4 regions of the Neorhizobium sp. T25_13 genome follow, and region 1 is predicted to be linked to each of the others. Evidence: predicted binding sites of a transcription regulator. Region 1 holds the regulator's gene; each other region holds the start of a gene.
The links. The regulator LexA, encoded in region 1, represses DNA repair genes until DNA is damaged. The targets are predictions, from matches to a motif close to TGTTCNNNNTGTGTTCNG.
Positions count from the first base shown of each region.

Region 2: a site for LexA is predicted at 4,125-4,142, ahead of C5J22_RS13310 (DNA recombination protein RmuC). Genes of this name have one in related genera too.
Region 3: a site for LexA is predicted at 3,801-3,818, ahead of C5J22_RS09730 (ATP-dependent helicase). Genes of this name have one in related genera too.
Region 4: a site for LexA is predicted at 4,212-4,229, ahead of C5J22_RS27550 (helicase-related protein). Genes of this name have one in related genera too.

Region 1 is NZ_PVBI01000002.1:632,270-639,582, reverse strand. It holds gene C5J22_RS06735 (septum formation initiator family protein) at 1-249, opposite strand, end outside; gene eno (phosphopyruvate hydratase) at 412-1,686, opposite strand; gene kdsA (3-deoxy-8-phosphooctulonate synthase) at 1,797-2,645, opposite strand; gene C5J22_RS06720 (VOC family protein) at 2,650-3,522, opposite strand; gene lexA (transcriptional repressor LexA) at 3,723-4,442, shown strand; gene C5J22_RS06710 (ComEC/Rec2 family competence protein) at 4,423-6,624, opposite strand; gene gltA (citrate synthase) at 7,218-7,313, shown strand, end outside.
Region 2 is NZ_PVBI01000005.1:115,851-123,163, reverse strand. It holds gene C5J22_RS13320 (methyl-accepting chemotaxis protein) at 1-1,756, opposite strand, end outside; gene C5J22_RS13315 (ribokinase) at 1,938-2,837, opposite strand; gene C5J22_RS13310 (DNA recombination protein RmuC) at 2,887-4,092, opposite strand; gene def (peptide deformylase) at 4,204-4,719, shown strand; gene fmt (methionyl-tRNA formyltransferase) at 4,778-5,713, shown strand; gene truA (tRNA pseudouridine(38-40) synthase TruA) at 5,713-6,477, shown strand; gene C5J22_RS13290 (hypothetical protein) at 6,490-7,086, opposite strand; gene C5J22_RS13285 (hypothetical protein) at 7,120-7,313, opposite strand, start outside.
Region 3 is NZ_PVBI01000003.1:529,797-537,109, forward strand. It holds gene C5J22_RS09715 (ABC transporter ATP-binding protein) at 1-847, opposite strand, end outside; gene C5J22_RS09720 (iron ABC transporter permease) at 844-2,412, opposite strand; gene C5J22_RS09725 (iron ABC transporter substrate-binding protein) at 2,485-3,498, opposite strand; gene C5J22_RS09730 (ATP-dependent helicase) at 3,822-5,891, shown strand; gene C5J22_RS09735 (alpha/beta fold hydrolase) at 6,014-6,724, shown strand; gene C5J22_RS09740 (histidine kinase) at 6,792-7,289, opposite strand.
Region 4 is NZ_PVBI01000017.1:59,020-66,332, forward strand. It holds gene fdxA (ferredoxin FdxA) at 1-281, opposite strand, end outside; gene C5J22_RS27545 (RNA-binding S4 domain-containing protein) at 485-898, opposite strand; gene C5J22_RS27550 (helicase-related protein) at 904-4,134, opposite strand; gene C5J22_RS27555 (DUF3309 family protein) at 4,859-5,014, shown strand; gene C5J22_RS27560 (YMGG-like glycine zipper-containing protein) at 5,056-5,313, shown strand; gene C5J22_RS27565 (beta-ketoacyl-ACP reductase) at 5,564-6,292, opposite strand; gene C5J22_RS27570 (acetyl-CoA C-acetyltransferase) at 6,434-7,313, opposite strand, start outside.

The sequences.
Region 1 (7,313 bases):
GTCCAGCATGTCCTTGTCGAGCGAACCGTCGCTCATCAGCTGAACCTGCCGCTCCAGCGTTTCGCGCCGGGCGGTCAGCTTGGCGAGTTCGCCCGCACGCGCCTGCCGCTGACGCTCGAATTCCTCCGTGGCGATCAGGCCTAGATCGCCATGGATGGAATGATAGCCGAAGTAGGACAGAAACGCGACTGTGATGGCGGGAAGGACAAAACGGCCGAATTTTCTTTTCTTATGATGCTTTGTCCACATGCCGCTCTAACGCCTTGTCACGCTTACGGGATCTCAAATCAGATCCGAAACAGAGCTTCAAATTCGCAGAACTTGCTTAAGCAATCGTTGACCAGAATCATGACGCGAAAAAGCCCGCGCTTTTGGCGCGGGCCTTCATGGCAAATATCGGATCGAAAAGCCTTAGGCTTTCAGGATGCCGCGGCCGGCATAAACGGCCTGCGGACCCAGCATTTCCTCGATGCGGATAAGCTGGTTGTACTTGGCAAGCCGGTCGGAGCGCGACAGCGAGCCGGTCTTGATCTGTCCGCAATTGGTGGCGACAGCGAGATCGGCGATCGTCGAGTCTTCGGTTTCACCCGAGCGGTGCGACATGACGGCGGTGTAGGCCGCCTTGTGGGCCGTCTCGACGGCATCGAGCGTTTCCGACAGCGAGCCGATCTGGTTGACCTTGACGAGGATGGAGTTGGCGACGCCCATCTTGATGCCGTCGCGCAGGCGGGCCGAATTGGTGACGAACAGGTCGTCGCCGACCAGCTGGCACTTGGCGCCGATCTTGTCGGTCAGGTACTTCCAGCCGGCCCAATCGTCTTCAGCCATGCCGTCTTCGATCGAAATGATCGGGTACTTGGCTGCAAGCTCGGCCAGGTAATCGGCCATGGCTTCCGGCTCGAGCGTGCGGCCCTCGCCTTCCATTTCGTACTTGCCGTTCTTGAAGAATTCGGTCGAGGCGCAATCGAGCGCCAGGCAGACGTCGTCGCCCGGCGTGTAACCGGCCTTCTCGACCGATTTCATGATGAAGTCGAGGGCTTCCGACGCGCTCTTCAGGCCCGGTGCGAAACCGCCTTCGTCGCCGACATTGGTATTGTGGCCCTGGGCCGCAAGTTCCTTCTTGAGAACGTGGAAGATCTCCGAGCCCATGCGCACGGCGTCCTTCAGCGTATCGGCGCCAACCGGCATGACCATGAATTCCTGGAAGTCGATCGGGTTGTCGGCATGGGCGCCGCCGTTGATGATGTTCATCATCGGCACCGGCAGGACATGGGCATTGGGGCCGCCGACATAACGGTAGAGCGGCAGGCCCGACGTCTCGGCAGCAGCCTTGGCGACGGCGAGCGAGACACCGAGGATGGCGTTCGCGCCGAGGCGCGACTTGTTCGGCGTGCCGTCGAGCGCGATCATCGTCTTGTCGATATGGATCTGGCTTTCGGCATCGAAACCGCCGATCGCATCGAAGATCTCGGTGTTGACGGCTTCGACCGCCTTTTCGACGCCCTTGCCGTGATAGCGCTTGCCGCCGTCACGCAGTTCAACGGCTTCGTGCGCGCCTGTGGAGGCGCCCGACGGAACGGCCGCACGGCCCATCGAACCGTCTTCCAGATAGACATCGACCTCGACGGTCGGATTGCCGCGGCTGTCGAGAATTTCGCGGGCGATGATATCGGTGATGGCGGTCAAGGGTCTCTCCCTGGGTTTGGACTTGACGTCACGAGGTCACTGAAAATGTCTCATAATCAATGACACGAAAATTACAATCGAAGCAGTTTGCGCGCTTTTTGTGGGCGGGCTCAAGCCGCCTTGGCGATGGCATCGAGCGCGAGCAGCTTTTCGAGCAGCCGCGGCATGTCCTTCAGATGCACCATGTTGGGGCCGTCCGAGGGCGCATTGTCCGGGTCCTCGTGGGTTTCCAGAAAGACGCCGGCGACACCGACCGCGACGGCTGCGCGCGCCAGCACCGGCACCATGGTGCGGTCGCCACCGGTCGAAGCGCCCTGCCCGCCCGGCTGCTGCACCGAATGCGTCGCATCAAAGATGACCGGAGCGCCGAGCGACGCCATGATCGGCAGCGAGCGCATGTCGGAGACCAGCGTGTTGTAGCCGAAGGAAGCACCGCGCTCGCAGAGCAGCACGTTCGGATTGCCGCTCTGGGTGAACTTGGCAAGCACGTTCTTCATGTCCCATGGGGCCAGGAACTGGCCCTTCTTGACGTTGATGACGCGGCCGGTCTTGGCGGCTGCGACAAGCAGGTCCGTCTGGCGGGAGAGGAAAGCCGGGATCTGCAGGATGTCGACCGTCTCGGCAACGACGGCGCATTGCTCTTCCGTGTGAATGTCGGTCAGGACCGGAAAGCCGAACTCCTTCTTGAGGTCGGCAAAGATCTCCATGGCGGTTTCGAGCCCGATGCCGCGCTTGCCGGAAATCGACGTGCGGTTGGCCTTGTCGTAGGAGGATTTGTAGACGAGGCCGATACCGAGCTTGCCGCAGACTTCCTTCAGGGCGCCTGCCATCATGAAGGCGTGGTCGCGGCTTTCCATCTGGCAGGGGCCGGCGATCAGCGACAGTTTTGCGTCCTGCGCGAAAACCACCTTGCCGTCTCCCTCGCCGACGGAGACGCTGGAATTTGCGGTAACTTCCATGAACCTATTCCTCGAAGCCGAACAAAACACCCTGGCCGGGCGCCGCCGAGACGAGAACACGGCCCTCCCGGCGGACGAATGCGACGTCATTAGCAGCAAGGGTGATCTCTGTCACGGCAAGATCGGCCGTCTTGAAGATGATCACCCGGCCGCGCAGCCCCTCGGCACCCGGCGTCGGCGGCAGGGCGAATTCCGCCTCGAGTTCGTGATCCTGCAGGATGCGAATGTGGGCATTTGCCGCCGCAAGCTCGAGCGAAGCAGCCTCTGGCTTCGCCTTCGTCATCAGCACCAGCTCGGCCAGGGGTGCGAAATCGGAGGGCGCCGATGCCGACAGAATGATCTTGCTCAGCCCCATGACCGCATTGGAATGGTGCTCCAGTTCGCCGCGATCGGCCGGCAGGGGATTGATCCGCTGGCAGGAAAACATCAGGAAGTCGGGCGCCCGGTCATCACCCGCAAAAGCCAGCCGGAAGCTTGCCTGGATTTCGGAACCGTCGGCCAAGGTCATTCCGCGGGAAAATTCCAGCACGTCGCCTGCCGAGATGCCACGCATCTTGAAACGCGCGTGATCGGCCATCGCGTCGCGCGTCGCGACAACGAGCGCCGAGAAGCCCTGCCTGTCACGTGCCTTGCGGAAGGCCAGATCGCGTGCGGTAAAAACGTTGCCGCGTTTGGCGGCAGCGCTTGCATGACGCCGATTGGCAATAGCCAGCGGCTCCAGATAGCTGCCATCCGAGAAGAACACACAAGCATTGGCTGTGCCGAAAGGATGAAAAGCGTCGGGCGCAACTGTAAAACCAAGCTTCGTGAGCCGGGAACGCGCAGCGGTAAGTCCCGCCACCGGCAGCACGAGATGATCGATTGGTCTTGCGTTCACGCGAGGGCCCCCGGAATTGGAATCGCAAAGCTAGTTTGGCAGCGGGCTCGCGCCGCGCAAGTGGTGTGGCTCGAGATATCTGGTACGCATCTATGAAGAAAAAATCATCATACTTCACAGAAATTTAGGGACTTGCAGAACACATATGGAACATATAGTGTCCGTTCTGGATTTGTTTCCGACTCTGAGGGTGCCAAAAGATGCTCACGCGCAAACAACAGGAATTGCTTCTGTTCATTCACGAACGCATGAAGGAATCCGGCATCCCGCCGTCATTCGATGAAATGAAGGATGCTCTCGACCTCGCGTCCAAGTCCGGCATCCACCGCCTGATCACCGCGCTCGAGGAGCGCGGCTTCATCCGCCGCCTGCCGAACCGGGCCCGGGCGCTCGAAGTCATCAAGCTGCCGGAAGCCTACTCGCCGAGCATGCAGCCGCGGCGTGGTTTTTCGCCCAGCGTCATCGAGGGCAGCCTCGGCAAACCGCAGCCGGTCGCGGCGCCTCAGAAACCTGCCGCCAACGACGATTCGCCGAACGCCACGACAGTTCCGGTCATGGGCCGCATCGCTGCCGGCGTGCCGATCTCGGCGATCCAGAACAACACGCACGACATCGCCGTGCCGGCCGAGATGCTCGGTTCCGGCGAACATTATGCGCTCGAGGTCAAGGGCGATTCGATGATCGAGGCCGGCATTCTCGACGGCGATACCGTGATCATCCGCAACAGCAATACGGCCAATCCGGGCGATATCGTCGTGGCGCTGGTGGACGACGAGGAAGCGACGCTGAAGCGCTTCCGCCGCCGCGGCGCCTCCATCGCCCTCGAAGCCGCCAACCCAGCCTACGAAACCCGCATCTTTGGGCCGGACCGGGTGAAGATCCAGGGCAAGCTCGTCGGCCTCATCCGCCGGTATCACTGATCATCTGCCGGAGCGGTTCCGGCAATGAACTATCGAAACCCTGGCTTCGCCAATCATAGTGGCGGTGCCGGCTCCAGGGACGGTCTGCGCCCGCCATGGCGGCACGGATCTGCCAGCGCCGAATGTCGGTCGCGCCGTTGAGGGAAATCTCCAGGGCACCCGCCTTGCGAAGCGTGGCGCCATTAATCATCAGGGCGCCGGACCGGCATTGGTCGAAGCGGGCGCGCGGCGCAATGACAAGACTGGCGGCGTCGCAGGCGGCACCCGCATAACGGCCGTCCTCGACAGCGATAACGATGCCCTTGCCCGTGCTTGCCGCACACCAGGCCGTCGGCTCGCAGGTGAAGCGGCCGACGGGCGCCTGTTTTATCCTCGACTTTGCCGTTTCCAGTTGCTGCGGGGTCAGTTCGCGGCGCTCGTTGGTTTTCTCGCCGGGCTGCTTGTCGTCGGGGGGCTTGTCCCTGGATGGCGACATTTCAGGCTTGGTGGGATCGCCGAGCAGAAGCGCCCTCTTCCATTGGCCGTAGACAAAGTCGGGCGGGCGGGCGCGATTGGTGGTCACCCCTTCCCCGTCTACAAGTGCGACCATCGTCCCGTCTTCCGAGATCAGTATATCCGGCAGCGGCATCGACCGCTCATGCCAGGAAAGCAGCAGAGCGGTCACCATCAGCGGCAGGCCTATCAGTCTCAGTCTCGTCCTCATGAGCGTCAGCAGCAGGAAACCTGCCGTCGACACGGTCAGGAACCAGGGATGCTGTCGCCCTATGCCGACATCGCCGCCCCAGGCGGCGACGTGTTTGGCGATGGCGATCACCCATCCCAGGCCGATGCCCATGAGCTTCATGAAGGGCGCATCGAGGCCGAACGGCATCAGCAGCATGCCGGCCAGCCCCGCCGGCATGACCACAAAGGAGATGATCGGCATGGCGGCGAGGTTGGCGGCAAGGCCGTAGGTGGCGATACGGTGGAAATGCTCGACCGAGAACATGGCGGTCGAGATGCCGCCGATCAGCGAGGTCACGAAGATGCCGGCCGCGAAATTCCAGGATGCCAGCACCGGCGTCACCACAGGGTGACGGAATGGCAGAGGTTCGGGATCGCGGCGTTCTGCCCTGTGTTTCCAGAGTGCGTAGCCGGCGACAAGGGCGGCGGTGGCGGCAAACGACATCTGGAAGCTCGGCCCCAATATTTCCGAGGGCGACATGGCGATGATGACCAGGGCAGACAGCGCCACATTGCGCAGGCTGATCGATGGCCGATCGAAAAGCACCGCGACCAGCATGATCGCCATCATGATATAGGCCCGCTCGGCGGAAACGCCGAAACCGGAGATCAGGTAATAGGCCGTCGCCATCATCAGGGCGCCGAGTGCGGCGATCTTCTTGACCGGATAGGCCTGGGCGAAGCCCGTGAAGACGGAAAGCACGGTGCGCACGCCGACAAAGAAGATGCCGGCGGCGAGCGCCATGTTGAGCCCGGAAATAGCGACGATATGGGCAAGGCCCGACAGTCGCAGCGCCTCGGTGGTGTCTTCGGAAATCGCCCGGCGCTCGTCGGTGACGATCGCCGCGGCAAAGGCGCCGGGATCTCCGGGCACGGTCTTCCGGATACGGGTTGCGATTGCACTGCGCAGATCGAAAAGCTGGGTTTCGACGTTCGCAATCCAGCTCCGGGTTGAAGGGGAAGCAGCCTGCTTTTTCGGCGCCCCATAGAAAAATCCAACCGCGCCGATGCCGTCGTAATAGGAAGAGAAGGCAAAGTCGTTGAGGCCAGGCAGGGCGGGTCCCGACGGGGGTGAAATGCGGGCGCGGCCGCTGATCGTCTCGCCGGTTTGGGCCGGCTCATGGCGGGACCTTGCCAGCAGAGATACACGCTGCGGTGGGCGCCTGACTTGCGGATTGGAGGTCCGCTCAATGCGGACAATATAACGCCAGCGGCCCTGGGCGTCGCTCTCCCTGCGCTCGACCACGCCGGCAAGCTCGGTGGTCACCGGCGTATCGAGAATGACGGTGGAGCGCCTCCAGGTCTCCAACTGCGCCAGCATCATGCCTGCGAGAAAGAGTGCGAGAGCGAGCGGCAACAGGTGCGTGGCACCGGACCGGTAGCGCGAGACGATCACAAATATCGCGCAGACGCAAAAGAGAAGGAAATACGGCCAGAAAGCCGGGGTCTGCGGCAGCACAAACCAACAGGCGGCCCCTGCCCCGATGACAACAGGCAGAAAAAGGAAGCCATGGCCATGGACCGTCTCCTCCTCCAGCATGGCCGGGAGACGGCGCCGCAGCCGGTCAAGGCGTCGGATCGTCGAGCGTTGAAAGGACCCGCGTGACGTGTGAACCGGCGGGCTGCGTTCGATCGCGGGAAAAAGCTCGGCCAGGTCCCGGACCTTGACTGAGTCGGATGCGCCTCCGTTTATGCGGAGATCCGGCGGCCGGGATATCAGCTTCCCTGCCTCGGCACGCGTCGGAAATGCATTTTCCTCCGGCATGAAACGCTCTATTCGCCCCACCGCCAAACATGTGGCAATGCAACCTGCGCGCTTCCTCCCCGGCCGTCAACCGACGGTTAAATATCGGGAATTCCGAGGCGCAAAAAAGGCCTGCAACAGGAAGTTGGACATCCAAGCAAACGCCGCTGCCCAATAATTTTTCGCGCTGCACAAAATGCCGTCACGACAGCTTGGCATCAGCTTTCGGATCATATAGCTAAACTGTGGACGCTTAATTCTTGTGGCGCTTTTTGGGCGCCATGCCGCCAAAAGGTTGGAGGATCAGCATGACGGATACAAGCGCAAATCTGGTAATCGGTGACAGAAAAGTCGATCTGCCGGTCAAGTCGGGCACCATCGGTCCGGACGTGGTCGATATCGGC
Region 2 (7,313 bases), on a different contig from region 1:
GCAGGTTGGTCTGGAAGGCAATCTCGTCGATGACGCCGATGATACGGGAGATTTCCTGCGAGGACTGGGCGATGCCGTGCATCGAGGCGACGGCCTTCTGCACCACTTCGCCGGATTTTTCCGCATCGTCGCAGGCGAGGTTGACCGTGGCGGCCGCGGAGCTGGCGTTTTCGGCGCTCGAATTCACCTGCGCGGTGAGCTCGTTGAGCGCGGCAGCGGTCTCCTCCAGGCTTGCTGCCTGCTGCTCCGTCCTGCGCGACAGGTCCTGAGCGCTGGTGGTGATTTCGCGGCTGCCATTGCCGATATTGTAGACGGTGGAGCTTACCGTCGCGATCGTCTCCTCAAGACTTTCCAGGGCCTTGTTGAAGTCGACCTTCAGCTTGGCATATTCGCCCGGGAAGTCGTCCTGGATGCGATAGCCGAGATTGCCGTTGGAGAGCTCCGCCAGGCCATTGGCAAGCGAGGTGACGACGCACTGCTGCTGCTGGGCGTTCGCTTCGCGCTCGCCTTCGGAACGGTGGCGCTCGCTTTCCGCCGCATGGCGCTGGGCCTCCGCTTCCGTTTCAAGCCGGCGGCCGTCCGCCAGCGTGTGGCGGAAGCCTTCGAGCGCTCCGGCCAGCGAGCCGATCTCGTCGGTGCGGTCCTGGCCCTCGACCGGCTGCTCGAACCCGCCCTTGCTCAAGGTGTCGACGCTGCCGAGCAGCGCCCCCAGAGGCCGCCGCACGAAGACGGTGCTGCCGAAATAGAGGGTCGCGACGCAGGCCCCCATGATGACGATCCCGCCAAGCACCATCATCAGTGTCTGGTCCTGAACCGGCGCGGCAATCACGCTCTGCGGCACGTCGAGGATGATCGCCCAGGTGGCGTTGAGGTCCGGAACCGTGAACGGATAGACGACGCGTTCAAAGGGTTCCGCCGCATCGGCGGTCAGGTTGTCGAGCTGGACCGGCTGGTTCGACTTCAGCGCGGCCAGCAGCTCGCTCGTTTTCTCGCCTTCTACGGGCTTCATCAGCTTGTCGGGATTGACAGGGACGATCCATTTGCCGCCTTGCGACACCAGGAGAACCCGGCCGGAACCGAACGGCCGCATCGCCTGGAGCTTCTTTGTCAGGGTCGCCATCGACACGTCGAGGCCAGCAACACCGAGGAGCTTGGAGCCGGACATGACGGGGTAGGCCACGGAGCTCATGGCGACAGCATCGCCCGTCGTGCTTTCGATATAGGGCTGGGTGAGCGAGCCTTTCTTCGAGGTTGCCGCAAGCGAATACCATTCCGCCTGGGTGTCGATATCGAAGACGCTATAGGCGATATCGCCGGTGCGGCTCTTGGTCCAGTAGGGGGCAAGCTCCCCCTTCTTGTTGGCGCCCATCTCCTTGTTGCCGACGAGTTCCGCGTTCTTCCCGTCGAATACGCCCGGAACTTCGGCAAACCAGCTGCCATAGGCAAAAGCATTCTGCTCCAGGTTGGCCTTGAGAGCGTCGGTGACGCCCTTGCGGTCGAGATAACCCGCGGCATGGCCGCGGCCGATTACGCCGGCCATCGAGCGTGCCGCGCCGGCAAGCTGGCCCATGTCGACGGCCACCTCGTTGGCGATCGAACGCGCCTCGGCCTGCGCCTGCGCCATGGTCAGCGTCGACACGCGATTGCGGGTTTGGGAAATCAGGAAGAAGTTGGAGAGAACCAGAACGCCGGCGATCACCAGGCTCGTTACCAGTATGAGCTTCGTGGAGAGCGACTTGACCTTGAGCGAAAACATCGATTGCCTCGGAGTGCGGACAGGGTGAGGCTCCTTCATGGAGCGGCCGCGAGGCGGATCGAATCTCGTCCCCGCAGAGATATCCGCGACCCTAAAAGCGATATGTTAATGTTGACTAAAATTGCAAATGCTTGCTCTGCCGCAACGGCGAAAGTAGGGGGAAATACTCGATCGGAGCAGCTTAGACCCTGGCGTCGACCGCCTCTGCGGGCGGGATCGATGGCTGGGCGCCGCGGCTGAGGCAGGCGAGCGAACCGGCCACCGCGGCGCGGCGGAGCGCTTTCGCAAAATCGAGCCCCTGTTCGAGGCTGGCGGCCAGATAACCGCAAAACGTGTCGCCGGCGCCGACCGTATCGACAGGTTCGATCTTCAATCCTTCGGCCGTGACAATCTCTCCGTCGCGGATCGCGACCACGCCGTCGCCGCCGAGCGTGACGACGTATGTCTGGCCGGTTTCCGCGTCCAGTTTTTTCAACATCTCCTGACGCGCCGCAGCGTTGGGAATCGGGCTTCCGGCCAGCAGTTCGAATTCCGTTTCATTGGCGACGACGATATCCGCGAGCCGGGCCAGCCGGGCCGCATCGCCGGTCAGCGGCGCCGTGTTGATCACCGTCAGCACGCTTTTGGCGCGCGCCGCCCTGAGCGCCGTCTCTACCGTCTCGGCCGGGATTTCGAGCTGCAGCATCAGGATGTCGCCGGTCTTCATGGCTTCGACGGCCGCCTCGGCCTGCGCCGTGCTTACCGTACCGTTGGCGCCGGCCACCACCGCGATCATGTTTTCGCCCGTGCCCCCCACCAGGATCAGTGCCGTGCCCGTTGGATCGGTTACGCGCGCGACCGCGGAGAGATCGACTTTGGCGTCATCGAGAAGTGCCAGCGCCGGTGTAGCGAAACCATCTTCTCCAACGGCTCCGATCATATGCACGGCGCTTCCGGCACGGCGTGCAGCGAGCGCCTGGTTGGCACCCTTGCCGCCGGCAGCCGTCGCAAAGCTTGATCCCGCAACCGTCTCGCCTGGCTGGGGTAGGCGCTCGGTCGTGGCGATGAGATCCATGTTGATGGAGCCGAGGACGGTGATCATGGCGGACCTGCGTGCTTGATTAAAAGTCGCGCGACACTGCCCGAGAGGATCACTCCTCGTCAACTACCCGCAGTTTGAGAAGACCGGTACGGCTTTCGACCACTTTCGCCTGTGGCAGGTCGCGGGCTGCCCCGGCCTCCGCCGGAGCCTCCAGTTCGAGAGCCTCGATCTTGGCGCCGCGGCGGTTGAGCTTGTCGGTGGAGGTGAGGATCTGTTCGACATCCTTCTGCGCCGCGAAGAAATGTGTCTGCAGTTTGCGGGTGCGGTCGTCGAGGCGGGAAAGATCCTCGATCAGCAGTGCCACTTCACCCTGGATGAGATGTGCCTGCTCGCGCATCCGCTGGTCCTTCAGCACGGCCTGGATGACCTGGATGGACAGCATCAGCAGCGAGGGCGAGACAATGACGATGCGGGAACGTTGCGCCTTCTGCACAGCGCTTTCGAAATGCTCGTGGATCTCCGCGAAGATCGATTCCGATGGCACGAAGAGGAAAGCCATTTCCTGCGTTTCGCCCGGTATCAGGTACTTTTCCGAGACATCGCGGATGTGAACCTCGAGGTCGCGCTTGAAGGCCTGGGCGGCGGCCCTTCTCGCTTCGGGTGCCGCAGCCTCGCGAAATGCGTTCCAGGCTTCGAGCGGGAATTTGGCATCGATCACCAAGGGCGGAGCGCCGTTCGGCATCCTGATCGTACAGTCGGGCCTGGTGCCGTTCGAGAGCGTAGTCTGGAAGCCGTAGGCGCCCATCGGCAATCCGTCGGCAATGATCGCTTCCATTCGGCCCTGGCCGAAGGCGCCGCGTGTCTGCTTGTTCGACAGGATCGCCTGCAGGCCGACGACGTCCTTTGCCAGCGTTTGAATATTGTTCTGGGCGGCGTCGATCACCGCCAGCCGTTCCTGCAGCCGCTGCAGGTTCTCGTGCGTCGACTTGGTCTGTTCGGTGATGCTAGCGCCGATCCGGTGCGTCATGCCGTCGAGCCGCTGGCTGACCGACTGGTTCAGTTCCGTTTGCCGCGTCGAAAGCGTCTCCGCCATTGCCGACAACCGACCCTGCATCTCGCTTTGCGCTCTCAGAAGTTCGGAAAGCCGGGCCTCGCCTTCCATCGCCCGCAAGGCCGCATCCTCCTGCCGCCGAAGCGATGCCCGGCGCGCCAGAAACAGCCATAACAGCAGCAATACCGCTCCACACATTACCGCCGCGACGGCAGCGCGCGGATCGTCGAAGAAACGGGAAAGGCTGGCAACAAGATTATCCATGGCGGGAAACTAACAGAATTTTGCCACTTGAAAAGATCAAAACGTGAACATTCCGCTTCCTCCGGCCGTAATTTCTATTCCTTCGGAAAAAAAGATGGGTTATGGGAAGCCATGACGATCAAGCCTCTGATTATTCTGCCTGACCCGATCCTGCGTCAGCTTTCCAAGCCGATAGAGCGTGTTGACGCCGAGCTTCTGAGGCTCGCCGACGACATGCTGGAGACCATGTATGACGCGCCGGGCATCGGCCTTGCGGCGATCCAGATCGGCGTGCCGCGCCGCCTGCTGGTCGTCGACATTGCGCGTGAGGGCGAGGAAAAGCAGCCGCAAGTCTTCATCAATCCGGAGATCGTCAAATCCTCCGACGACATCTCCGTATATGAAGAAGGCTGCCTTTCCATTCCGGAATATTATGCGGAGGTCGAACGGCCGGCGACCGTCAGCGTCAAGCATCTTGGCCGCGACGGCAAGGAATATGTGGTAGAGGCCGATGGCCTGCTCGCCACCTGCCTGCAGCATGAGATCGATCACCTGAATGGCGTGCTTTTCATCGACCATATTTCCCGCCTGAAGCGCGAGATGGTGATCAAGAAATTCACCAAGGCTGCCAAGTCCAAGGCGGTCTGAACCGTCGCTCAGGCGATCCGAGTTAAGAAGGCGCGGTCTCTTGAGACGCGGAACGTCCATGTCTCTTCGCATCATCTTCATGGGAACCCCGGAATTTTCCGTGCCGACGCTGCAGAGCCTCAAGCACGCGGGCCACGAGATCGTCGCAGTCTATACCCAGCCGCCGCGCCCGGGTGGCCGCCGCGGGCTCGATCTGGTGAAGTCGCCGGTGCATCAGGCCGCCGAACTGCTGGGCATCCCCGTTTTTACGCCGGTGAATTTCAAGGATCCGGAAGAGCGCGAAAAATTCCGCGGGCTCAAGGCGGATGTTGCCGTAGTCGTCGCTTATGGCCTGCTGCTGCCGGAAGCGATCCTGACGGGCACACAACTCGGTTGTTACAACGGCCACGCTTCGCTCCTCCCACGCTGGCGCGGTGCTGCGCCGATCCAGCGGGCGATCATGGCGGGTGACAAGAAGACCGGCATGATGGTCATGCAGATGGAAAAGGGCCTCGATACCGGCCCCGTTGCGCTGACGAGGGAAGTGGAAATCGGCGAGAACATGACGGCGGGCGAACTGCACGACAAGCTGATGCTGGTCGGTGCCCGTGCCATGGTCGAGGCGATGGAAAAGCTCCAAGCCGACGACTTGCCGCTGACGCCGCAATCGCCGGAAGGCGTGCTTTATGCCGCCAAGATCGACAAGGGCGAGACGCGTATCGATTTTTCGAAACCCGCAGCGGATGTGCATAACCACATCCGCGGTCTGTCGCCTTTCCCGGGCGCATGGTTCGAGGCGGAGATCAACGGCAAGCTGGAGCGTGTGAAGGTTCTTCTGTCGGAAATCGGCGAGGGGCAGGGCGAGCCCGGAACGGTTCTTGACGACGCACTGACCCTTGCCTGCGGCGCGGGTGCGGTGCGGCTCCTCAAGTTGCAGAAGGCCGGGGGCAAGCCCCTGGCCGCGGCGGAGTTCCTGCGCGGTACGCCGCTAGGGCCTGGCACGAGGCTCTCCTGATGCCGCGATTCCGCATGATCGTCGAATATGACGGCACGCCTTATGTCGGCTGGCAGAAGCAGAAGAACGGCCATTCGGTACAGTCGGCACTTGAAACTGCCATCCTGTCCTTGACCAAGGAGAGCGTGGTGGTCAAGGGCGCCGGCCGCACCGATTCCGGCGTTCATGCACGCGGGCAGGTGGTGCATGTCGATCTGTCGCGGTTGTGGCAGCCACACCGGCTGCGCGACGCGCTGAACGCCTATCTGGGCATGGCCAGGGAGAAAGTCGCCATCATCGGCGTGCAGGTCGTCGATGATACGTTCGACGCCCGCTTTTCGGCTGTCCGGCGATACTATCTCTACCGCATCATTTCACGCGCCGGCCCGCTGGCGCTGGATGCGAAGCGCGCCTGGTGGGTCACCAAGGATCTGGATCATGAGGTCATGCATGCCGCCGCTCAGACGCTGGTCGGAAAGCACGATTTCACGACCTTTCGTTCGGTTCATTGCCAGGCGAAAAGTCCCGTCCGCACGCTGGACATGCTGGATGTCACGCGCACCGGCGATCTGATCGAAATCCGCGCGACGGCACAGAGTTTCCTGCACAATCAGATACGCTCGCTCGCAGGCACGTTGAAACTGGCCGGTGAAGGCCGCATGACGCCGGCGGATGTCCGCGCAGCACTGGACGCCCGGGACCGCAAGGCCTGCGGGCCGGTGGCGCCGCCGGAGGGACTTTATTTCATGCGCGTCGACTATCCAGGCGACCCCGTAGAGCCCTGAGCGCTGGTCTCATCAGAGCGGATAGATTCCGAGGAAACGCTGCAGGGCTTCGGTCAACAGCATGCTCGGCACGATCAGCACGAGCACCAGCGTGGTGATCATCAGCGGCTGCGGCCCGCAGATCATCCGCATCACCCGCGACACAGCGACGATCATGACGATCAGCAGTGCGAAATGGACAAGCGCCAGGACGGTATCGAGGCTGGATGGCAACAGGAAGCGCAGGCTCAGCAGGCCGTAGAGATAGGCAAACGGAACCGAGAGCCAGTTGACGCTGACGACGACCGCCGGAAACTTTCGGGCAATGCCGAGAAGCGAGCAGAGTACGCCGGCAAGGATCAGCGGCACCAGCCAGTTGAAGATTTCCAGCATCGCCATGCGGAGGAAGAAAATTCCGCCGATCCGCGCGCCGGGCGGCATGCCTTCGAGCAGATAGTCGCGCCACCAAAGCCAGGAAATGAACGCTCCCGGCAGGCACCAGACGAACGCCCAGAACGAGCGCATCATGCCGCGATCGGAAATGTCGAGCAGGCGGAAACCCTGCGCATCGCCGCGGATCAGCAGCCAGAGACCGCTCAGATAAACTCTGACTTCAGGATAGGAGGGCAAGGCTGCCTCCCCGCAAAACGGCGAAATCACGCATCAGGTTAACGAAACCCCCATGATCTTCTCCAGTTCGCGCGCAACGATAATTTCGGCCAGAACCACAAGCCCAACGGTCGCAACTCGTATCATCACCGGGCCGCCCATGACCGTTCTCAGAATGCGCCACATGAGAAAAAGCGCCGCGATCAGAACGGTTGCCGCCAGCGCGATCGAGCCGTAGCCGGCAAGGC
Region 3 (7,313 bases), on a different contig from region 1:
CTTGGCTGACCGTGACCTGTTCCGGCCGCAGCATGATCTGCACCTTGCCGCGATAGGCGGCATCGTCGACCGCCAGCACGCCCAGTGGGCTTTTTGCCTGTCCGTCGGCAATATCCGCCGGCATCACGATCGCCTCGCCGAGGAAAGCTGCCGTCGCCGCATCGACGGGCCTTGAATAGACCTCGCGCGGAGAGCCGACCTGCGCAAATTTCCCCGCCCGCATCACGGCCACCTGGTCGGCAAAGGCGAGCGCCTCGCCCTGGTCGTGGGTCACCAGAAGCGTGGTGATGCCGGCGGCCGTCAGCACGTCGGTCACTGCCTTGCGGGTCGCAGCTCTCAGACCCGTATCCAGCGCCGAGAAGGGCTCGTCGAGCAGCATCAGCCTCGGCTTGCGTGCCAAGGCCCTCGCAAGCGCCACGCGCTGCTGCTGGCCGCCTGAGAGCTGGTCCGGCTTGCGGGAGAGCATGGCCGCGTCGAGCCCGACCATGTCCATCAGCTCTGCGATGCGAGCATTCTTGACCGAGGCCTCCGCCTCCAGCCCGAAACCGATATTCTGCCGGATCGTCAGATGCGGAAACAGGCAGCCGTCCTGCGCCACAATGCCGATGCCGCGCTTGTGCGCCGGCACCTGGGACGAGCCGTCGGCGAGCGTCTGGCCGCCGAACACGATGCGGCCTTCATCCGGGGCATCGAAGCCGGCGACCAGGCGCAGAAGCGTGGTCTTGCCGCATCCGGACGGACCGACGATCGCCGTGCGGCTGCCGGCTGTCACCGACAGGTCGATCCCGTCGAGGGCTGCGACGGAGCCATACTGTTTGCGCAGGGAGGTCAGGGTAAGCAGCGTCATCGCCCGGCGATCTTTTTCGATTGGTGATGGAGAAGAAAGGTGAGCGGCAGCGAGAAGGCGACCATCAGCACCGCATAAGGCGCGGCACCGGCATAATCGATCTCGCCGGTCAGCGCCCAGAAGGCCATGGCGAGCGTACGGGTGCCGTTCGGCGCCAGCATCTGGGTGGCGGTGAGCTCGTTCATGATGCCGAGCGACGAAAGCGCAACGCCGGCCGCAGCCCCCGGTGCGGCAAGCCGGATCGTCGTCGCAAGCAGCGCGTTGCCCGGCGACCGGCCAAGACTCGCGGCTGCCTGTTCGATCTCGACCGGCACCTGCGCAATGCTGGCCCGCAGGCTCACCAGCGCCCGCGGCAGAAACATCACCACATAGGCAAGCACGATGGTGGCAACGCTCTGGTAGAGCGGCAGCATGGCCCGCACGGTGATGGTGACGAGCGCCAGCGCCACAACGACGCCCGGCATCGAGCTCGCGAGATAATAGCAGCCTTCGAGGAAGCGGCTGGCGCGGGTCGGCCGGCGCACGGAGAGCCAGGCGATCGGCACGGCGGCGGCGGTCGTCGCAAGCCCGCCGACCAGGCAGATGACCAGCGTCTGCCACAGCGCCAGCCCGACCTCGTCGATCCGCCACACGCCGGCACCACCGGCGATCAGCCAGCGACCGAGCGTCAGCACCGGAATGCCGAGCGCAAAGGCGGCGGTCGCAGCCGGCAGAAGGAGGGCGACGTATTTCCATTTGCCGAGCCGGGCGATCTTCGGCCGGCGGGCGACGCCTGATCCGAGCCGCGCATAGCGGCTGTGGCCGCGCAGCGAAGCTTCGAGGCCGAGCAGCACGAAACAGCAGAGCACCAGCACCAGCGCCAGCATATAGGCGGCGACACCGTTATAGGTCGATTGGAACTGGTCGAGAATGGCGGTCGTGAACGTATCGAAGCGGATCATCGCAAACAGCCCGTATTCGGCCAGCAGATGCAGGCCGATCAGCAGCGCGCCGCCGCAAAGAGCAAGCCGGAGCTGCGGCAGCACGACGCGCCGGAAGACGGCGAAGGGCGCCAGCCCCAGCGAGGCCGCCTGATCCTCCAGAGCCGGATCGAGAAGCCGGAAGGCGGCGGAAAGCGGAAGATAGAGAAAGGGGAAGTAAGCGACGACCGAGATCGCAACACCGGCGGGAAGGCCGTTGAAACCGGGCCACATCCCGATCCAGGCATAGGAATGCACGAAGGCGGGCACGGCAAGCGGCGTGACGCAGAGCCAGGACCAGAACCGCGCGCCCGGCAGGTCGCTGCGTTCCGTCAGCCAGGCGAGCGCGACGCCGAGCACGGCGCAGATGGGGATGGTGAAGACGACGAGCAGGACCGTATTGGCCAGCAGATCGCCGACCCGCGAGCGGAAGATCAGCTGCGAGGCCATCTCCCAACCGGTCACCACCGTTGCCCACAGCACGAAGCCGAGCGGCAGGAGCGCCAGCAAGGCCACCACGACCGCGATCGTCAGCGTCCAGGACGACGCCGCCGGCAGGCGGTGTCGCGGCGCGATGGAGATCCTGGTATCTGTGGTGGAAGTCATTGCCGGTCCGAAAATACGAGACATCGCAGGTACGCCCTGCGATGTCTCCGTGCAACTGTTATCGGCCGCTTTTTAGAGCAGGCCGGCGGCGGTCATCATGTCGGTGACCTTGGCGTTGTTGAGGGTCGAAGGCTCGACCTTCGGGGCTGCCAAGTCGGCGATCGGGGTCAGCATCTTGTTGGAAGCCTCGCCCTTGCCAACGGCGTATTCAAAGGCGGGACCGTCGCGCAAGATCTTCTGGCCGCCCTTGCCGGTGACCCACTTCAGGAAGGTCTGCGCCTGTTCCTTGTGCTTGGAGGAGGCGAGGATGCCGCCGCCTGAGATTGACACGAAAGCGCCCGGATCCTGGTTCTTGAAATAATGCATGCCGATGTTCTTGGTGTTCTCGCCGGTCTTCGCGACGTCGCCGAAATAGTAGTAGTGATAGATCAGCGCGCCTTCGAACTGGCCGGCATTGACCGCCTTCATGGCAGTCGAGTTGCCGCGGATCGGGGTCGCATTTTCCTTCATGCCCTTCAGCCAGGCAGCGGTCGCTTCTTCGCCCTTGAGCTGCAGCAGCGCACCGACGATCGCCTGGAAATCAGCGCCCGACGGAGATGCCGTCCAGCGGCCCTTCCATTCCGGCTTGGCAAGGTCGAGCATCGACTTCGGCAGCTTGTCTTCCGTCAGCTTGGTCTTGTCATAGACAAAAACCGTCGAGCGGGCAGCGATGCCGACCCAGTTGCCGTTGGCTGGATGGAAACCCGGCAGAACCTGGTCGAGGGTCGCCTTGTCGACCGGCGCGAAAAGGCCCTTGCCGTCGACCAGCACCATGGCCGGCGAATTTTCGGTGAGGAACACGTCGGCCGGCGAATTGGCGCCTTCCTGGACGATCTGGTTGGCGATTTCGAGGTCGCTGCCCTGGCGGATGGTGACCGCGATGCCGGTCTCTTCCGTAAAGGCCTTCACCCATTCCTTGGTCAGCCCTTCGTGCTGGGCGTTATAGATGGTGAGACTGTCGGCCACCTGCGCCGAAGCCGGCGACGATAGGGACAGAACGGAAAAAGCCAGGGCAGCGCCCGCGGCCAAGGTGAATGAAGCTTTCAAGATCGCCTCCGCAAGAGAGTCAGGAATTTGACGAGCCCGTCATAACCAAAGCAGAGATTTGTGGTCAAGTTTATTTCCACGACAGGCGTAACAAAGGCGTGATTTACGTTTTAAATACAAACAGATACAGCAGGAGACGCGAATTGATCGCGGCACCGGGCCGTGGTGTGCAAATTGTACTTGGGCGGAAATTGCCGCCGGCCGCATCGTCGCAATCTTCCGGCCCGCGGGCAAGTTAGCGACTTGCCGCAGAAGTGCCGAAGCGGATTTCCGCGCAGGCCCACGAATCAGCTATGGCTAATTCGAACACATCGGGAACGGGCATGGCTGTTGCTTATCTGGAAAAGCTGAATGATGCGCAAAGGCGTGCGGTCGAGCACGGCTCGGACGTGCCCAAAGGCGGTCCGGCCGGGCCTTTGCTGGTCATCGCCGGCGCCGGTTCCGGCAAGACCAACACGCTTGCCCATCGTGTCGCGCACCTGATCGTCTCGGGCGCCGATCCACGCCGCATCCTGCTGATGACCTTTTCCCGCCGCGCGGCTTCGGAAATGGGCCGCCGCGTCGAGCGCATCTGTGCGCAGGTTCTGGGCGCAAATGCCGGCATCATGACCGATGCGCTCGCCTGGGCCGGCACCTTTCACGGCATCGGCGCCCGGCTGCTACGCCTCTACGCCGAACAGATCGGCCTCGACCATGACTTCACCATCCACGACCGCGAAGATTCCGCCGACCTGATGAACCTGGTGCGCCACGAACTCGGCTTCTCGAAGACCGAGAACCGGTTTCCCACCAAAGGCACCTGTCTGCAGATCTATTCCCGTGCGGTGAATTCTGAAACGCCGCTCGACGAGGTGCTGAAACTTAATTTCCCCTGGTGCTCCGCCTGGGAACCGCAGCTGCGCGAACTGTTCGCCTCCTATGTCGAGGCCAAGCAGGCCCAGAACGTGCTGGATTACGACGACCTACTGCTCTACTGGGCGCAGATGATGAGCGAGCCGGCGATTGCGCAGGATGTCGGCGGCCGTTTCGATCATGTCCTCGTCGACGAATACCAGGACACCAATCGCCTGCAATCGTCGATCCTGATGGCGATGAAGCCCGGCGGCATCGGCCTGACCGTGGTGGGTGACGACGCCCAGTCGATCTATTCCTTTCGCGCCGCGACGATCCGCAACATCCTCGATTTCCCGAACACGTTCGATCCGCCGGCCAATATCGTCACGCTCGACCGCAACTACCGCTCGACCAATACGATTCTGGCCGCCGCCAACGGCGTCATCGATCTTGCCCGCGAGCGCTTTACCAAGAACCTCTGGACCGAGCGCCAGTCGGAGGAGCGCCCCCGCCTCGTCGCCGTCAAGGACGAGACCGAGCAGGCCAATTACATCGTCGAAAAGATCCTCGAAAACCGCGAAACCGGCATGACGCTGAAGAGCCAGGCCGTGCTGTTCCGCGCGTCCCACCATTCCGGCCCACTCGAAGTCGAGCTCACCCGCCGCAACATCCCCTTCGTGAAGTTCGGCGGCCTGAAATTCCTCGACAGCGCCCATGTCAAGGACCTGCTGGCGGCGCTGCGTTTCGCCCAGAACCCGCGCGACCGCGTCGCCGGCTTCCGGCTGATGCAGCTGATCCCCGGCATCGGCCCGCAGACGGCCGGAAAAATCCTCGATGCGATCGCCGCCGATCCCGAACCGCTCGCAGCCCTCCAGGAAATCCCGGCCCCGCCGCGTTCCGGTGTCGACTGGCCGGCCTTTGTCGACATGCTCGCCGCCATCCGCAGGGGCCAAGGCTGGCCGTCCGAGATCGGCCTTGCCCGCCAATGGTACGAGCCGCATCTCATCCGCATCCACGAGGACGCCGAGACCCGCAAGGCCGACCTGCTGCAGCTCGAACAGATCGCCTCGGGTTATGCCTCCCGCGAACGGTTCCTCACCGAACTGACCCTCGACCCGCCGGATGCGACCAGCGCCGAATCCGGCACGCCTCTGCTCGACGAAGATTATCTCATCCTCTCGACCATCCATTCCTCCAAGGGCCAGGAATGGCGCTCGGTGTTCCTGTTAAACTGCGTCGATGGCTGCATCCCCTCCGACCTCGGCGTCGGCTCCACCGCCGAGATCGAGGAGGAACGCCGCCTCCTCTACGTCGCGATGACGCGGGCGAAGGACCACCTGCACCTGATGACGCCGCAGCGTTTCTTCGTGCACGGCCAGGCCTCGCAGGGCGACCGCCACGTCTATGCCGCCCGCACCCGCTTCATCCCGGCGACCTTGCTGCAATTCTTCGAAACCGCCGCCTGGCCGGTCGTCGCCCAGATGACCGACGCCGAACGCCAGGCCCGCCACCAGGTCCGCATCGACGTCACCGCCCGCATGCGTGGCATGTGGCGGTAACTAAGCGATTCCAAAAGGTGACGACCAGCGAGATACAGGGCCGCCTGTCCCCTCGCCTGTCGCATTGACTCCACCCGACCCGGATGGGAAACAACCGGCATCGTTCAGACGGGAGGGGATGAATGGTTAGTCGCAAAATCGTTCTGGTGCAGGGTGCCTGGGGTTCGAGCGCGAGCTGGACGCCGGTTGCCGATATTCTGCGGGGCATGGGTCACCAGGTTTTCGTGCCGAGCCTCACCGGGCTCGGTGAACGCACTCACCTCTTTTCGGGCGCCATCAATCTCGACACCCATATCGGCGATGTCTGCGGCCTTGTCGAAGCGGAGGGCCTGGAGGAATTCGACCTCGTCGGCCATTCCTATGGCGGCATGGTGATTACGGGCGTCGCCGATCGTTTCGCGGCCCGCATCCGCACGCTGACCTATCTCGACGCTTTCCTGCCGGAAAACGGCCAGTCGGCGCTCGATCTGCTCGGCCCGGAAGTGGCGATGGCCAACCTCGCCATGGCCGGCGAACTCGGCGGCGTTGCGGTGCCGCCGCCTGCCCGTCACGCGACCCGCGTGCCGGAACATCTGCGCCACTACATGGCCAGCCGCTCGCCGCAGCCGTTCGCGACGATGATCCAGAAGATCAAGCTGTCGGGTGATTATCGGAAGATCACGAAAAGGCTTTACGTCTCGGCCAATATCGACCAGTCGAAGATCTTTTCCGGCATCTACGCTAGGGTTGGCGCCGATCCGTCCTGGGCATCCATGGAAGTGCCGAGCAGCCACATGCTGCAGCTCGAAATGCCGGACGAGGTCGCCCGCATCATCCACGATTTCATCGGCTGATTTTTTCGCCCGTTCAGTTCAACGAAACTGAAAGCGGCGGCGAAACAATCGCCGCCGCTTGTCCGTATCACTTACCGATCGGCTTGATCGACAACAGGATGTCGACCAGTTCCTTCTGGTGCTTTTCCTCGTCGCCCTTGGTTCCCCAATAGGTGACGACGAGGCCCTTGGTCGGCGACGTCTGGATCAGCGCAAGCCCGACGCTTACCGGGCCGCTCTCGTCCTTGCCGTCCCAATCGAGCGTGGTCATCTGCATGCCGTTGAACTCCTCGACCGGAGTTTCCTTCAGCGTCTTGGGATCGACGGTGACGCCAACCTCCTTCAGGAAATCGATGGCGTCCGTAACGGTCTTGTCCATCGACTTCAGCTCCGCGACATCGGCGGAAAGATAGACGGCGTCGTCGCTGGACGTAGCATCGACGCCGGTGTCGGTTTCCTTCGGGTTCCAGCTGTCGGGGATCTTGATGCTGGCGATCGGAGCATCGCTCGGGAACTTGAGTGTTTTCGCCTCGGCCAGCATGGGAGCGGCCATGACGAGCATGGCAATCAGGAGAGCTTTTTTCATCTGTGAATCCTTAAGAAATGGGGA
Region 4 (7,313 bases), on a different contig from region 1:
TCCATCTCCTTGGCCTCGGGCAGCGCATCGCGCTTGACCGTGATGTTGGGCCAGATCTGAGCGAACTCGGTGTTTATCTTGAGCCATTTGTCGAGGCCTGGTTCCGTGTCCGGCTTGATCGCCTCGGCGGGACATTCCGGTTCGCAGACGCCGCAATCGATGCACTCGTCGGGATGGATGACGAGGAAGTTTTCGCCTTCATAAAAGCAGTCGACCGGGCAGACCTCGACGCAGTCGGTGTATTTGCAGCGGATACAATTGTCGGTCACGACATACGTCATGCGGCACTCCAGGACTATCGCGGATCAGCGGCACGTCGACGGATGGGAAGCGCCGGCACACCGGAAAGCCGGGAGAGGCGAAAACCCAACTGCAAAAATGACAGGAGGTAGGCGATCCGGCTTTTCGACAGTCAGGTAAAGCCTTTGGCTTGGCTTAGCAAGGATATCCGTGCTGAAAACCTAGGCGCAGCGGGTCGTTTTTTCTAATCTAGGTCCGCGTCGATACCCGGAAACAGCCGATCGGTGTCGCGGCGCTCCTTCTTGGTCGGCCGGCCGCTTCCCTGCGCGCGTTGCGCCTGTTCGAACAGCGTCAGCCTCTTGGCTTCTTCGGGAGGCGGACTGAGATCTTCGTAGAGCAGCCGGGCCTCTTCGAAAGGTCCTCGCCTTTCCCCGCCGGCCTTGACCACCAGCACGAGATCGCGACGCTCGAGCTTGAGGTCGATACGGTCCCCCGGCTTCACCTGGGAGCTGGGTTGGGACACCAGGTCTCCATTCACCCGCACGTGGTTCGAGCGGATGAGATCCTGGGCGATCGACCGTGACTTCGCCATGCGGGCAAAAAACAGCCACTTGTCGATGCGCTGGCGCGAACCGGGTTGTGGCTGTTTTTCCGTCATGGGCCTTACTTCTTCATCTGCTCCTTGAGAGCTGCAAGCTTTGCAAAGGGCGAATCCGGATCGATCGGCTTCTCCTTGCGGGGCGGCTTGGCCTCGAAGCGCGCAGGCTGCGACCCTTTGCCGCGGTCGTTGCGGTCCGGACGCGGGCCACCTTCGTGGCGCTCCCCGCGGTTGGGGCGATCGCCCCCGCGGTTGTTGGTATTGTTGTTATCTGGCCGGCGGTTGTTGTCGCGGTTCGGCTTACCGCCATCCTTGCGTTCACCACCGCTGCGCTCGCCACCACGTTCGCCGGCCGGGCGCGCATCACGCCGCTCGCCACCACCGTCGCGACGCTCATCACGACGGCCCTGGGCCGGCTGGCCGGCTTCGCCACCGGCATTGTTGCGCTGGCCGCCATGGCCACGGCGATCGCCATGCTGCTGAGGGCGTCCGCCGCGCTGGTTGTTTTCACGACCGCCGCCCGGACGCCACAGCAGGACCGGCTTCGGCTCTCCAGTCTCGGCAGCCTTTGCCTCGTCCGTGACGTCTTCAGCCGCAGCCTGCTCAGCGGGAGCTTCTTCCGAAGCAACCGGTTCAGCAGTAGCCGTCTCAGCCGGCGCAGCATCAGCCACGGCCTCTGCCGGGGCGGTTTCAGGCGCAACGTCTGCCGAAGGGGTTTCTGCCGTTGTCTCGGCCGAAGCGTCGCTCGCATCGGCGTCATCGCCGTCGGAGGCTTCCGGCGCGTCTCCTGCCGACGCCGAAGCGGCTGCAGGAACAGCGCTCACGGAACCTGCATCCTGGCCCGCCAGGAATGCCTGCGCTTCTTCCGGCTTCACGGCGTCGGCACGATATCCGAGGCCCTTGAGAATTTCTTCCATATCGTCCGGCGTCGCGCCGAGAATGGAGAGCATCGCGGTCGTGGCGGTGAAGCGGCGGCCGTCATATGCCCCTTCCGGACGCGGCGTCGAGCCCGGCTTCCACTGCAGGAGTGGACGGATGAGATCGGCAAGTCGTTCCAGGATGTCGATACGCACGGCGCGCTTGCCGAGGAAGCGGAAACCCGCAAGCTTGTAGAACATCCGTTCGAACGTCGGATCGGCGACTACCGAAGTGCGCCCTGCGGCAAGCGCCGGGATGAGATCGCCGTAACCGGGCTTGTCGAGGCCGTCGTTCTTCAGCGCCCAGAGGAGCGTGATGAGCTCCGCCGGTGCCGGCTTCAGAAGCATCGGCATGAAGACGTGATAGGCGCCGAAACGGATGCCGTAGCGACGCATCGAGGCGCGCGCATCCTGATCGAGCGACTTCACGTCGTCCGCGACGTCGCGCCTGAACAGTACGCCGAGACTTTCGACGAGCTGAAAGGCGAGGCCCTTGGCCAGGCCCTGCAGGTCTTCGGCGCGCGACAGATCGTCGAGCGGCTTCAGAACCGTGGCGATGTGATGGTTGACGAAGCGCTCGAGGCGGGCGAGCACATGTTCGCGGGCATTGCCGGTCAGCTGCTCGTCGGAGAGCAGGATGACGCGCGGCCGCATGACATGCTCGGTCGGCGCAAGACGGGCGATGGGCTCGCCGAGCCAGCGAACGGACCCGTCGGAGCCGACCGCCAGATCGCTGTTGCCGGAGGCATAAAGCCTCGCGGCCCGCGCCTCGAATTCGAGCGCCAGCGCTTTCTGAGCGGCACCCTGCACCGCCTTGGCGTCGGGCCCCTCGGTTCCCGAAACGGGCGTAAACCGGAAACCGGCCAATTGCCCGACGTGATGTCCCTCTACAAAGACATCGCCATTCACACTGATTTCAGCTTCCAGCATCGCATTCTCTCTCAGGCGCTTCATGAGCACAGATGTCCTGCGATCAACAAAGCGTTTCGTCAACCTTTCATGTAGCGCGTCCGATAACCTATCCTCTATTTCCCGTGTCTTTTCTTGCCAGTGTGTCGGATCGGCAAGCCAACCAGGGCGATTAGAGACGTAGGTCCAGGTCCGAATCTGCGCTATGCGGGCCGACAATGTGTCGATTTCACCATCGGTGCGGTCGGCGCGGCGGACCTGTTCCGCCATGAATTCTTCATTCACCGTCCCGAAGCGTACAAGATCGGAAAAAAGAGTCGAAATAAGGTCGGCGTGCTGCGCCGGCGCAATTCGTCGATAGTCCGGTAACGCGCAGGCCTCCCAGAGCTTCTCCACCCGCTGGGGAGTCGTCGCGATGTCCTTAATTTCGGGATAACGCGAAAGATAATCAAAGGCTTGGCTGTCCGTCGCGGGAAGCGCCCGTGTCAATCCTTGCAGCGTCGGCGACGCATCGAGGCTTTCCCGCAGAGCCTTGAGCGACGAAAAATCGAGGGCCTTCGAGCGCCATTGCAGCACTTTGACATGATCGAAGTGGTGGCTTTCGATTCGCTCGACCAATTCGTCCTCGAAAGGCGCGACCTGCCCCGTCACGCCGAACGTCCCATCCCTCACATGCCGCCCGGCGCGGCCGGCGATCTGCGCCAGTTCTGCCGGATTGAGACTGCGGAACTGATAACCGTCGAATTTCCGGTCCTGGGCGAATGCCACGTGATCGACATCGAGATTGAGCCCCATGCCGATCGCATCCGTCGCAACGAGATATTCGACGTCGCCGGACTGGTAGAGGCCGACTTGGGCGTTGCGGGTACGCGGGCTGAGCGCACCCAGCACCACCGCCGCGCCGCCGCGCTGGCGGCGGATAAGCTCGGCGATCGCATAGACCTCGTCGGCTGAAAACGCCACGATCGCGGACCGCTGCGGCAGGCGGGTAATCTTCTTCTGCCCGGAATAGAAGAGCTGCGAGAGCCTCGGCCGCTCGACGACGGTTATCCCTGGCAACAGCCTTTCGAGGATCGGCCGCATGGTCGCCGCCCCCAGAAGCAGCGTTTCATCGCGGCCGCGCAGATGCAGGATACGGTCGGTAAAGATATGGCCGCGTTCCAGATCCCCCGCGAGCTGTACCTCGTCGATCGCGACGAACGAGGCTTTCGTCTCGCGTGGCATGGCCTCGACGGTGCAGACGGAGAAGCGGGCGTTGGGCGGAGTGATCTTTTCCTCGCCGGTGATAAGCGCCACCTGCGAGGCACCGACCTTCTCGACGAGGCGCGTATAGACCTCCCGCGCCAGCAGCCGAAGCGGCAAGCCGATCACACCGGTGCCATGCGCCACCATGCGCTCGATGGCATAATGGGTCTTGCCGGTATTGGTGGGTCCGAGGACGGCGGTGACGCCGCGCCCGCTGAGCATCATGGGCTGGAAATTCAATGCCTGGTTCCGCGCATCACATACGGCTTCGGTCTCGCGCCTTCGCCCAAAACTGGAAGCCACGCAACACATGGCGATCTAGTCAGGCAAACGCAAGCCTGAAGAATAGTTTTGCGGCCGAAGAGTGATCGCTGAAGGCCGCAAATCAACGCTCGGCGATTCGAATTTTAAACGTAAAGGAACAGACGCGAACGAATCGGAGACGAATCGCAGACTCAAGAAGATTCAGCTTTTGTTCACCGCTATATATTGATGCGACTCCGGATTTCCCCACGACATCGTGAATCTGCATCAAGATTGGATGCATACAACCGCGTGACTCATCCCGAAGCTGCGCTTTCACGAAGAATCGTAAGAGTCAATTCATTGATATGGTTAATGTTTCATCAACCGATTCAGGCTGTTCCGCCCTCCTTCAAGCACGAAATTAAGATTCAGGCCAAAGGCGGAACGAATCGCCGACGAATCACAGACATCTCTATCTTCGCTATTTGTTCTCACAAGATATGGTAGGTCTCATCACGAGAGACCCGCAAGAAAATCGTCGCGGTAAAGACTTCGGAAGCGAATGTGTTCAGGTGCCATTAACATTGGCTAACGCAGTTTAACCACACGTGAGAGCACACGTTTGCAAGCCGATGGAACAAAAATCACGGCGCTACGTTTCCTCGCCAAATCCATACTGGATTGTCTAGCGGAGTAGAAAATCATGCTCGGAACCGTGTTGCTCGTCATCCTCATCCTGCTACTCATTGGCGCGTTGCCGAATTGGGGCTATAGCCGAGGCTGGGGCTATGGTCCGTCGGGCGGATTGGGCCTTGTCGTGCTTATCATCATTATCCTGCTGCTGATGGGCAGGATTTAAAAGCGGCGTAGCCGTGTGTACCAAAGGGAAGGGAAACTGACATGATGAAGAAGATTCTGATTGCGGGCTGCATGATCGGCACGCTCGCCTCCTGTACTGCAACTGAACGCGGCACCGCAATCGGCGCCGGCACGGGTGCGGTTATCGGTGGCGCCGTGACGAATAGCTGGGGTGGCGCGGCGGTTGGCGCAGTTGCAGGCGGCCTTGTCGGCGCTGCGATCGGCCAGTCCTCGGAACGCCGCGGCTACTGCATCTATCGCGACCGTTACGGCCGCCGTTACGAGGCCCGTTGCCGCTAATCGCGCGCAACAATCCAGTCCCTCAGGACCGGCGCCCGAGCAATCGGCGCCGGTTTTGTTTTGCCCTGAGAGATCGTCGCCGTTAACCCTTGGCCAAAGCCGGAACGAATCGCCGACGAATCGGCGACATCACCCGTTTCGCGGTTTGTTCACCGCAAGATGTCGTGCAAAAACAATTTGTTAACCATAGAGACCGCCGTTTCGGCACACCACGATGCGCCGAAACCCGCTCAAAGGTTAATGCCGGAGATCAGCTCGCGAAGAACTGGCCGCCATTCGCCGTCAGCGTCGAACCGGTGATGAAGCCGGCATCGTCGGAGGCGAGGAATACGACGCAACGGGCAATCTCTTCCGGTTCGCCGAGGCGCCCGACCGGGATCAGCGGAATGATCCGCTCGTTCAGCACCTTTTCCGGCACCGCCCGCACCATTTCCGTAGCGATGTAGCCAGGGCAGATGGCGTTGACGGTGATGTTCTTTGAAGCGCCTTCCTGGGCCAGCGCCTTGGTGAAGCCGAGATCGCCAGCCTTGGCCGCCGAATAGTTCACCTGACCCATCTGGCCCTTCTGACCGTTGATCGACGAGATGTTGACGACCCGGCCGAACCCGCGGTCGCGCATGCCGTTCCAGATGGGATGCGTCATGTTGAAAAGGCCGGTCAGGTTGGTGCCGACCACCTCGTTCCACTGCTCAGGCGTCATCTTGTGGAACATGCCATCACGGGTGATGCCCGCATTGTTGACGAGCACCTCGATCGGGCCGAGTTCGGCCTCCACTTTTGCTATTCCCTCGACGCAGGCCTGATAGCTGGAGACATCCCACTTGAAGACCGGAATGCCGGTCTCGTCATGGAAGGCTTTCGCCTTTTCCTCATTGCCCGCAAAATTTGCCGCGACACGATAACCTGCCGCCTTCAACGCGACGGAGATGGCTGCCCCGATCCCACGCGTTCCTCCCGAAACCAATGCAACCCTGCTCATGCGGTCTTCCCCTTTTGAGTTGTGATCCGGTCCTTCTATGTGACTGGATACTTACCTAGTTGGACATGCTTCCGTCGGGGAGATAGGCCCGCCGCGAAGTTTTGCAACGCCGGCGGGATTATCCACAATCATCCTATCGCATCACATGGCCTCGAGGCACATGGCAACGCCCATGCCGCCGCCGATGCAGAGCGTTGCGAGTGCCTTCTTTGCGTTGCGGCGCTTCATCTCGAAAAGAAGCGTGTTGAGGATGCGCGCACCCGATGCGCCGATCGGATGGCCGATCGCGATCGCCCCGCCATTGACGTTGACGAGCGACGGATCGAAACCCAAATCTTTGGTGACGGCGCAGGACTGGGCCGCGAACGCCTCGTTGGCCTCGATGAGCTCCAGATCGGCAACGCGCCAGCCGGCCTTCTCAAGCGCCTTGCGCGAGGCCGGGATCGGACCCGTTCCCATGATCTGCGGATCGACGCCGGCAGTCGCCCAGGAGACGATACGGGCCAACGGCGTGATGCCGCGGCGGGCGGCTTCGGCTTCCGTCATCAGCACGGCAGCCGCCGCACCATCGTTGAGGCCGGATGCGTTGCCCGCCGTGACCGTGCCTTCCTTGTCGAAGGCCGGCCGCAGCTTGGCCATCGAATCGAGCGTCGCGCCGGCGCGGATGTATTCGTCGTTCTCGACGGTCACGTCACCCTTCCGCGTCTGGATGATATAGGGGATGATCTCGTCCTTGAAGCGGCCGGCGTTCTGCGCGGCTTCCGCCTTGTTCTGCGAAGACACCGCGAACTGGTCCTGCTCCTCGCGGGAGAGCTGCCACTGGCGGGCGATGTTCTCCGCCGTGATGCCCATGTGGTAGCCGTAGAAGGCGTCGGTCAGGCCGTCCTTGATCATCGTATCGATCATCTTGAAATCGCCCATCTTCACGCCGCCGCGAAGGTGCGCGCAATGCGGCGCCATGGACATCGATTCCTGGCCGCCGGCAACGATGATCTTCGCGTCTCCGAGCGCGATCTGCTGC